Linked DNA regions of Chelativorans sp. AA-79. The main gene of each other region encodes a partner of the protein of the gene in region 2 in a complex. Links are inferred from orthologs where the notes say so. Each region holds a gene or a part of one and is shown on either strand. Other genes may lie near its edges.

The links.
Region 1: the proteins of secY (region 2) and secA are in contact, whole or in part, in a crystal structure (PDB 3DIN), measured with the Thermotoga maritima proteins. The link is inferred for Chelativorans sp. AA-79 from one-to-one orthologs. Residues at the interface, in WP_004081795.1 of Thermotoga maritima: Glu108, Gly109, Glu110, Glu111, Ala236, Glu237, Arg238, Arg239, Ile240, Thr241, Ile242, Gln243, Tyr244, Ala245, Arg246, Arg247, Val248, Thr249, Gly250, Arg251, Arg252, Val253, Tyr254, Gly256, Ala257, Ser258, Thr259, Tyr260, Leu261, Pro262; in WP_004082002.1 of Thermotoga maritima: Glu261, Ala262, Arg263, Lys300, Ala301, Arg302, Thr303, Ile304, Ile305, Leu323, Tyr324, Asp325, Pro326, Val329, Ser330, Tyr333, Ile336, Lys340, Phe345, Val349, Glu363, Phe364, Tyr374, Ser375, Gly376, Gly377, Glu393, Ile395, Thr482, Ser483.

Annotation. Positions count from the first base shown.
Region 1 is NZ_CP120361.1:4,870,315-4,873,916, reverse strand. The notes cover bases 149-3,436. They hold secA (preprotein translocase subunit SecA), read right to left. Parts: upstream 3,082-3,436; coding sequence 349-3,081; downstream 149-348. Other genes in these bases: PVE73_RS23725 (peptidylprolyl isomerase), read left to right, coding at 3,346-3,436. In the rest of the region: more of PVE73_RS23725, read left to right, coding at 3,437-3,602. UniProt on the Escherichia coli protein: Required for protein export, interacts with the SecYEG preprotein conducting channel.
Region 2 is NZ_CP120361.1:2,749,803-2,753,083, reverse strand. The notes cover bases 95-3,061. They hold secY (preprotein translocase subunit SecY), read right to left. Parts: upstream 2,265-3,061; coding sequence 924-2,264; downstream 95-923. Other genes in these bases: rpmD (50S ribosomal protein L30), read right to left, coding at 2,989-3,061; rplO (50S ribosomal protein L15), read right to left, coding at 2,502-2,969; PVE73_RS13375 (adenylate kinase), read right to left, coding at 346-927. Outside these bases: rpsM (30S ribosomal protein S13), read right to left, coding at 1-93; more of rpmD, read right to left, coding at 3,062-3,189; rpsE (30S ribosomal protein S5), read right to left, coding at 3,240-3,281. UniProt on the Escherichia coli protein: The central subunit of the protein translocation channel SecYEG. Consists of two halves formed by TMs 1-5 and 6-10.

The DNA.
Region 1 (3,602 bases), 2.1 Mb from region 2 along the record:
TCATTGGGTGCAGCCGGGAAGGAGAAGGGTCCGAGTGATCGGCCGAGGTCGGGACAGACTCCGGCGGGGGTGAGGAGCGGTCCGCGCAGCGGACGAAAAGCCAACGATTTGGCTTTTCGAGCGAACGAACGCCCGGAGCGAAAGCGGAGGGCCAAAGGGAGCGCCTTTTTAATTTTGTGGCGTGAACGGTGCGCCCCGCTTCCCAAATTCTCTGCAATGGCCAGACGCGAAAGCGGGCGTGGCAATGGTGAGGCACGGCTTGAAACCCGGATCACGGAAACGACGACCCTTCGCACCCCCTCTGGGCTGCCGGGCATCTCCCCCCGCTTGGCGAGCCCGGGCCGGCGGCTACGCGAAAGCCCCGTGACAGTGCTTGTATTTCTTGCCGGAGCCGCAGGGGCAGGGCTCGTTGCGGCCGACCTTGCCCCAGGTCGCGGGGTCGTTCGGGTCGCGCTCCTCGGAAGGCACCGCGCGGGAGTCGGCGCGCGTGAGCGTCATCGTGTCGCCGTTCGCGAACTCGTCCTCGCCCGTGGTCGCATCGACGTGGTGGGTCTGCATGGCGGCAGGCGGGGGCGGCGGCGGGGCCTCGGCCGCTTCGCGCACCAGCTCCACGCGCATGAGCTGCGAGGTGACGACCTGGCGCAGATTGCCGAGCATGGCCTGGAAGAGCTCGAAGGCCTCGGTCTTGTACTCGTTGAGCGGATCGCGTTGGGCATAGCCGCGGAACCCGACGACGGAGCGCAGATGGTCGAGATTGACCAGATGTTCGCGCCACAGATGATCGAGCGTCTGGAGCAGGATCGACTTCTCCACATAGGTCATGATGTCCGGGCCGAACCGCTCGGCGCGGTCGGCCGCCGCCTTGTTCGCCGCCTCGGTGATGCGGGTGCGGATGTCGTCCTCGGCGATGCCCTCTTCCTTCACCCAGTCCTCGATGGGCAGGTCCAGGTTGAGATAGTTGCGCACGCCTTCCCTGAGGCCCGCCGCGTCCCACTGCTCCGCATAGACATTCTCGGGGATATGGCTGTCCACCAGCTCGTCGATGACGTCCTGGCGCATCTCGGCCACGGTTTCGGAGAGGTTTTCTCCGTCCATCAGCTCGATGCGCTGCTCGAAGACCACCTTGCGCTGGTCGTTCATGACGTCGTCATATTTGAGCAGGTTCTTGCGGATGTCGAAGTTGCGCGCCTCGACCTTCTTCTGCGCCTTCTCCAGCGCCTTGTTGATCCAGGGGTGGACGATCGCCTCGTCCTCCTTCAACCCCAGCTTCTGCAGCATGCCGTCCATGCGGTCGGAGCCGAAGATGCGCATCAGGTCGTCCTGGAGCGACAGGTAGAACTTCGAGCGGCCGGGATCGCCCTGGCGGCCGGAACGGCCGCGCAACTGGTTGTCGATGCGGCGGCTTTCATGGCGTTCCGTGGCGAGCACATAGAGGCCCCCGGCGGCGAGCGCCTTTTCCTTCAGCCGCTGCACATCCTCGCGGATGGCCTTCTCCTTCGTCTCGCGCTCCGGGCCTTCCGGCATGTCCTCGAGTTCCTGGGCGATGCGCATATCCGCGTTGCCGCCGAGCTGGATGTCCGTTCCGCGGCCGGCCATGTTGGTGGCGATGGTGATGGCGCCCGGCTTGCCGGCCTGGGAGACGATATAGGCCTCGCGCTCGTGATGGCGGGCGTTCAGGATCTCGAAATCCTTGACCCCTTCCTTGCGCAGCCGGTCCGCCAGATATTCGGATTTCTCGATCGAGGTGGTGCCGACAAGGATCGGCTGGCCCTTGTCGCGGGCCGCCTTGATCTCGCGAACGATGGCCCGGAACTTCTCCTCGACCGAGCGATAGACCTCGTCGTCCTCGTCGATGCGGCTCACCGGAAGGTTGGTGGGGATCTCGACCACGTCGAGGCCGTAGATATTGCCGAACTCCTCCGCCTCGGTCGAGGCCGTGCCCGTCATGCCGGCGAGCTTGTCATACATGCGGAAATAGTTCTGGAAGGTGATCGAGGCGAGCGTCTGGTTCTCCGGCTGGATCTTGACGTGCTCTTTGGCCTCGAGCGCCTGGTGCAGCCCGTCCGAGTAGCGCCGGCCCGGCATCATGCGGCCGGTGAACTCGTCGATGATGATCACCTCGTCGTTGCGGACGATGTAATCCTTGTCGCGCTGGAACAGCCTGTGCGCCTTCAGCGCATTGTTGAGGTGATGGACGATGGCGACGTTTTCCACGTCATAGAGCGAATCGCCCTTGAAGAGGTCCGCCTCGCGCAGAAGGTTCTCGACCTTCTCGGTGCCCTCCTCGGTGAAGGTCGCGGTCCGCTGCTTCTCGTCCACCTCGTAGTCCGCTTCCTCCAGCTTGGGGATGAAGGCGTCGATTGTGTTGTAGAGCTCGGACCGGTCGTCCAGCGGGCCGGAGATGATGAGCGGCGTGCGCGCCTCGTCGATCAGGATCGAGTCCACCTCGTCGACGATCGCGAAATTATGGCCGCGCTGCACCATCTGCGCGCGTTCATACTTCATGTTGTCGCGCAGATAGTCGAAGCCGAGCTCGTTGTTGGTGGCGTAGGTCACGTCGCAGGCATAGGCGGCACGGCGCTCCTCGTCGGACAGGCCGTGCACGATGACGCCGGTGGTGAGGCCCAGGAAACCGTAGACCCGGCCCATCCATTCGGCATCGCGCTTAGCGAGATAGTCGTTGACCGTGACGACATGCACGCCCTTGCCGGCGAGGGCGTTCAGATAGACGGGGAGGGTGGCCACGAGCGTCTTGCCTTCGCCGGTCTTCATCTCGGCGATGGAGCCCTCGTGCAGCACCATGCCGCCGATGAGCTGCACATCGAAGGGGCGCAGGCCCAGCACGCGGTGCGCGGCTTCGCGCACCACGGCGAAGGCGGGGACGAGCAGATCGTCGAGGCTCGCGCCTTCGGCGAGCTTCTGGCGGAACTCGTCGGTCTTCCCGCGCAGCGCTTCGTCGGAAAGCGCCTTCATCTCCTCTTCGAGCGCTCCGATCGCTTCGACGCGAGGCTTGAGCCCCTTCACGCGGCGCTCGTTAGACGATCCGAAAATCTTGCGGGCAAGGCCGCCGAGATTGACCATCCTCCGGTCCTTTCAATTCGCGATGCGCCGACTTCTCGCCGGCATTCCCGCCAGTCGGCCATTTCGGGCAGGCAGCAGTTCCGAGGCATCCGAAATGCTTCTGGACGCTGGATCGAAGGAGAGATAAGAGGGGCTACCTGCGATGTCAACTTCGCGTGGAGGCCATATCCGGCCGCACAAATCCGCCACATCTTGTGGTTACTGGATCATGTGAGGGCCAATGCTGTTGGCCAACCCAAAGAACATTCGACCGGAGAACAATCCATGCATCATTCCCTACGTCGCCATCTGATCGCGCGGGCAGGCGCGGCTGCGATCCTGGCCGCGCTGAGCTGTGCGCCGGCCCTGGCGCAGGAAAGCCCGGTCGTGGCAACGGTGAATGGCGAGCAGATCACCGAGGCGGACCTCGCGCTCGCGGAAACCGAGCTGGGACCGCAATTCGGCCAGATGCCCGAAGACCAGCGCCGCGCTGCCGCTCTTTCGGCCGTCATCGACGTGCGGCTGTTTGCCGCCGAGGCGGA
Region 2 (3,281 bases):
TCGGGCGAGCTTCGACCCGATGCCGTGGATATATTGAAGCGCAATCACGACGCGCTTGTTGGTCGGAATATTGACGCCAGCGATACGGGCCATCTTCTTCTCCATATAGCCGGCCAATCTGCCGGCGCTTGGGTTTGGCTCGCGTCCGGTGGAGGCCGGCCCCTGCGAGCATATCTTCTTCTCAACAACGAAGCCGAGCCAAACGGCCCGGCCGACATAGCGTCTCGTCAGGAGATGCGCCGCTATAGTCGATAACGGCTCAAGCGTCAACCGCGATCCTGCGATGGCTCGAGAAATGCCAAAGCGGTACGATTCGGCTCTTCCCGCCGCCAGCCCGCCTCGCCCTCACTCCGCCAGAATCTTCTCGATCTGGCGCGTCACATCCTCGATCGAGGCCATTCCATCGACGGTGCGAAGCTTCCCCTTGGCGTAGTAGTAGCCGGTCAGGGGAGCCGTCTTCTTGTAATATTCGCGCAGACGCTCCTCGAACACGTCAGGATTGTCGTCCTTGCGCACCGGCTGACCGGCCGCCCTCGCGTCTTCCGCCCGCTTGACGATGCGGCCGACCAATGCCTTATCGTCAACCACGAGCTCGACCACCGCATCGAGCGTGAGGTCACGCTCGGAAAGCATCGCCTCGACCGCATCTGCCTGCGCCAGCGTGCGCGGATAGCCATCGAGGATAAAGCCTTGGGCACAGTCGTCCTGATCGATCCGCTCGGCCACGATGGCATTCACAATCGCGTCTGAGACGAGCTCTCCCGCATCCATGACTGCTTTCGCCTTCTTGCCGATGTCGGTCTGCGCCCTCACCGCTGCGCGCAGCATGTCCCCCGTGGAGAGCTGCGGAATGTTGAACTTTTCGACCAGGATCTGTGCCTGCGTTCCCTTGCCCGCCCCCGGCGGCCCGAGAAGTATAAGCCTCATCGTCCCCTCTTCCCCCCACGCAGCTTCGACTTCTTGATCAGCCCCTCATACTGATGCGCGATCAGGTGCCCCTGGACCTGCGACACCGTGTCCAGCGTAACGCTGACGACGATGAGGAGCGACGTACCGCCGAGATAGAAAGGCACGCCGGTCGCCGAAATAAGAAACTCCGGAAGCAGGCACACCAGGACGAGATAGATGGCGCCGACCACGGTGATGCGGGTCAGCACGTAATCGATATATTCAGCCGTCCGCTCGCCCGGCCGGTAGCCGGGAATGAAGCCCGAATGCTTCTTCAACTGATCGGCCGTGTCCTTCGGGTTGAAGACGATTGCCGTGTAGAAGAAAGCGAAGAAGGCGATCAGCGCAGCGTACAGCACCATATAGAGCGGCTGGCCGTGACCGAGGGTGGCAAGGAGGGTGCCCGCCCAACCGGGAAGCTGCGTGGTATCGGTGAAGCCCGCCACGGTCGCAGGTAGGAGAAGCAGCGAGGAGGCGAAGATCGGCGGGATGACGCCAGCCGTGTTGAGCTTCAGCGGCAGGTGCGAGGTGTCCCCCTGGAACATCCGATTGCCCACCTGGCGCTTCGGATACTGGATCAGGAGCCGGCGCTGCGCACGCTCGAAGAAGACGATCACGCCGATCACCACGATCGCCAGCACGATGATGGCGAGGATCAGGCCCGTGGACATCGCGCCAGTGCGGCCGAGCTCCAGTGTGCCGCCGATCGCCGTCGGCAGGCCAGCCACGATGCCTGAAAAGATGATCAGCGAAATGCCGTTGCCGATGCCGCGCGCGGTGATCTGCTCACCGAGCCACATCAGGAACATTGTCCCGCCGACAAGGGTGATGACCGCGGAAATGCGAAAAAACCAGCCCGGGTCGGCCACGATGTTCTGGCCTCCCTCGAGACCTATCGCGATGCCGTAGGCCTGCACCGTCGCAAGGAGCACCGTGCCGTAGCGCGTGTACTGGTTGATGACCTTACGACCCTGCTCGCCTTCCTTCTTGAGTTGCTCCAGCGAGGGCACGACCGAGGTCAGGAGCTGCATGATGATGGAGGCGGAGATGTAGGGCATGATGCCCAGCGCCAGGATCGCCATGCGCTCGACGGCACCGCCCGCAAACATGTTGAACATGCCAAGCACGCCGCCCGACTGCTGCTGGAAGGCCTGCGCGAAAGCATCCGGATTGATGCCGGGCATCGGGATGTAGGTGCCGAGGCGATATACGAGCAGCGCGCCGAGCGTGAACCAGATTCGCTTTTTCAGATCCTCGGCCTTGGCGAAGGCCGCAAAATTCAAGTTCGACGCAAGTTGCTCGGCTGCCGATGCCATGAAGAATTCTCCGCTTCGTCACGCATTGTGCGCAACCAGAAAAAGTGAACGCCCTCTTACACTCAGTCGCGCTGATGACGAGAATCTGCGCGCAGGGAGTACCGAGCCGCTCACCCTTGGGCGGATCATGCGCCAACGCCGTTGCGGCTTTTTTCGGCGCATGGTGCCGAACCCGAGATAGGCCCGGGACGGCCAGGTTGCAAGCGGCGGATTGTCTCTTCCGCCGCTTGCGCGGCCTTAGCCTGCCTTCTCCGGCAGCTTGACCGAACCACCCGCCTTTTCGATCTTTTCAACGGCGGGCTTCGACGCACCGGCGACGTCGAGCGTCACCTTCGCCTTGAGCTCTCCGCCGCTCAGGATGCGCACGCCATCCTTCGCGCGGCGAATCACGCCCGCCTGGAGGAGAGCGGCGGTATCGATCGTCTCGCCGGCATCGAGCTTCTTCGCATCGATCGCCGCCTGGATGCGGCCCAGCGAAACCTCGTTGAAGTCCTTGCCGAAGATATTGGTGAAGCCACGCTTCGGCAGGCGCCGGTAAAGCGGCATCTGCCCGCCTTCGAACCCTTTGATGGCAACGCCCGAACGCGACTTCTGGCCCTTCACGCCGCGGCCGCCGGTCTTGCCGGAGCCGGAGCCGATGCCGCGACCGACGCGCTTGCGCGCCTTGGTCGCACCATCCATATCCCTGAGATCGTTGAGTTTCATGAGCCTAGTCCTCGATTCCTCAGGCCTCGTCGACGACGCGCACGAGATGCCGTACCGTCGCGATCATGCCGCGCACCGAAGGCGTGTCCTCCAGCGTCGAACGGCGACGCAGTTTGTTGAGCCCCAGGCCGATCAGCGTCGCGCGCTGCTCCTTGGGGCGGCGGATGGGGCTGGCGATCTGCTCGATCGTGATCGCCTTGCCCTTCTTCTTCTCAGCCATGTTCGTCAATCCTCAAGCAAGCGGCCCCTGCCAGGCAGGTTCTACCGCGCTCAGCCTTGTTCTTCCGTTCCAGCGGCCGTTCCGCGGCGCGC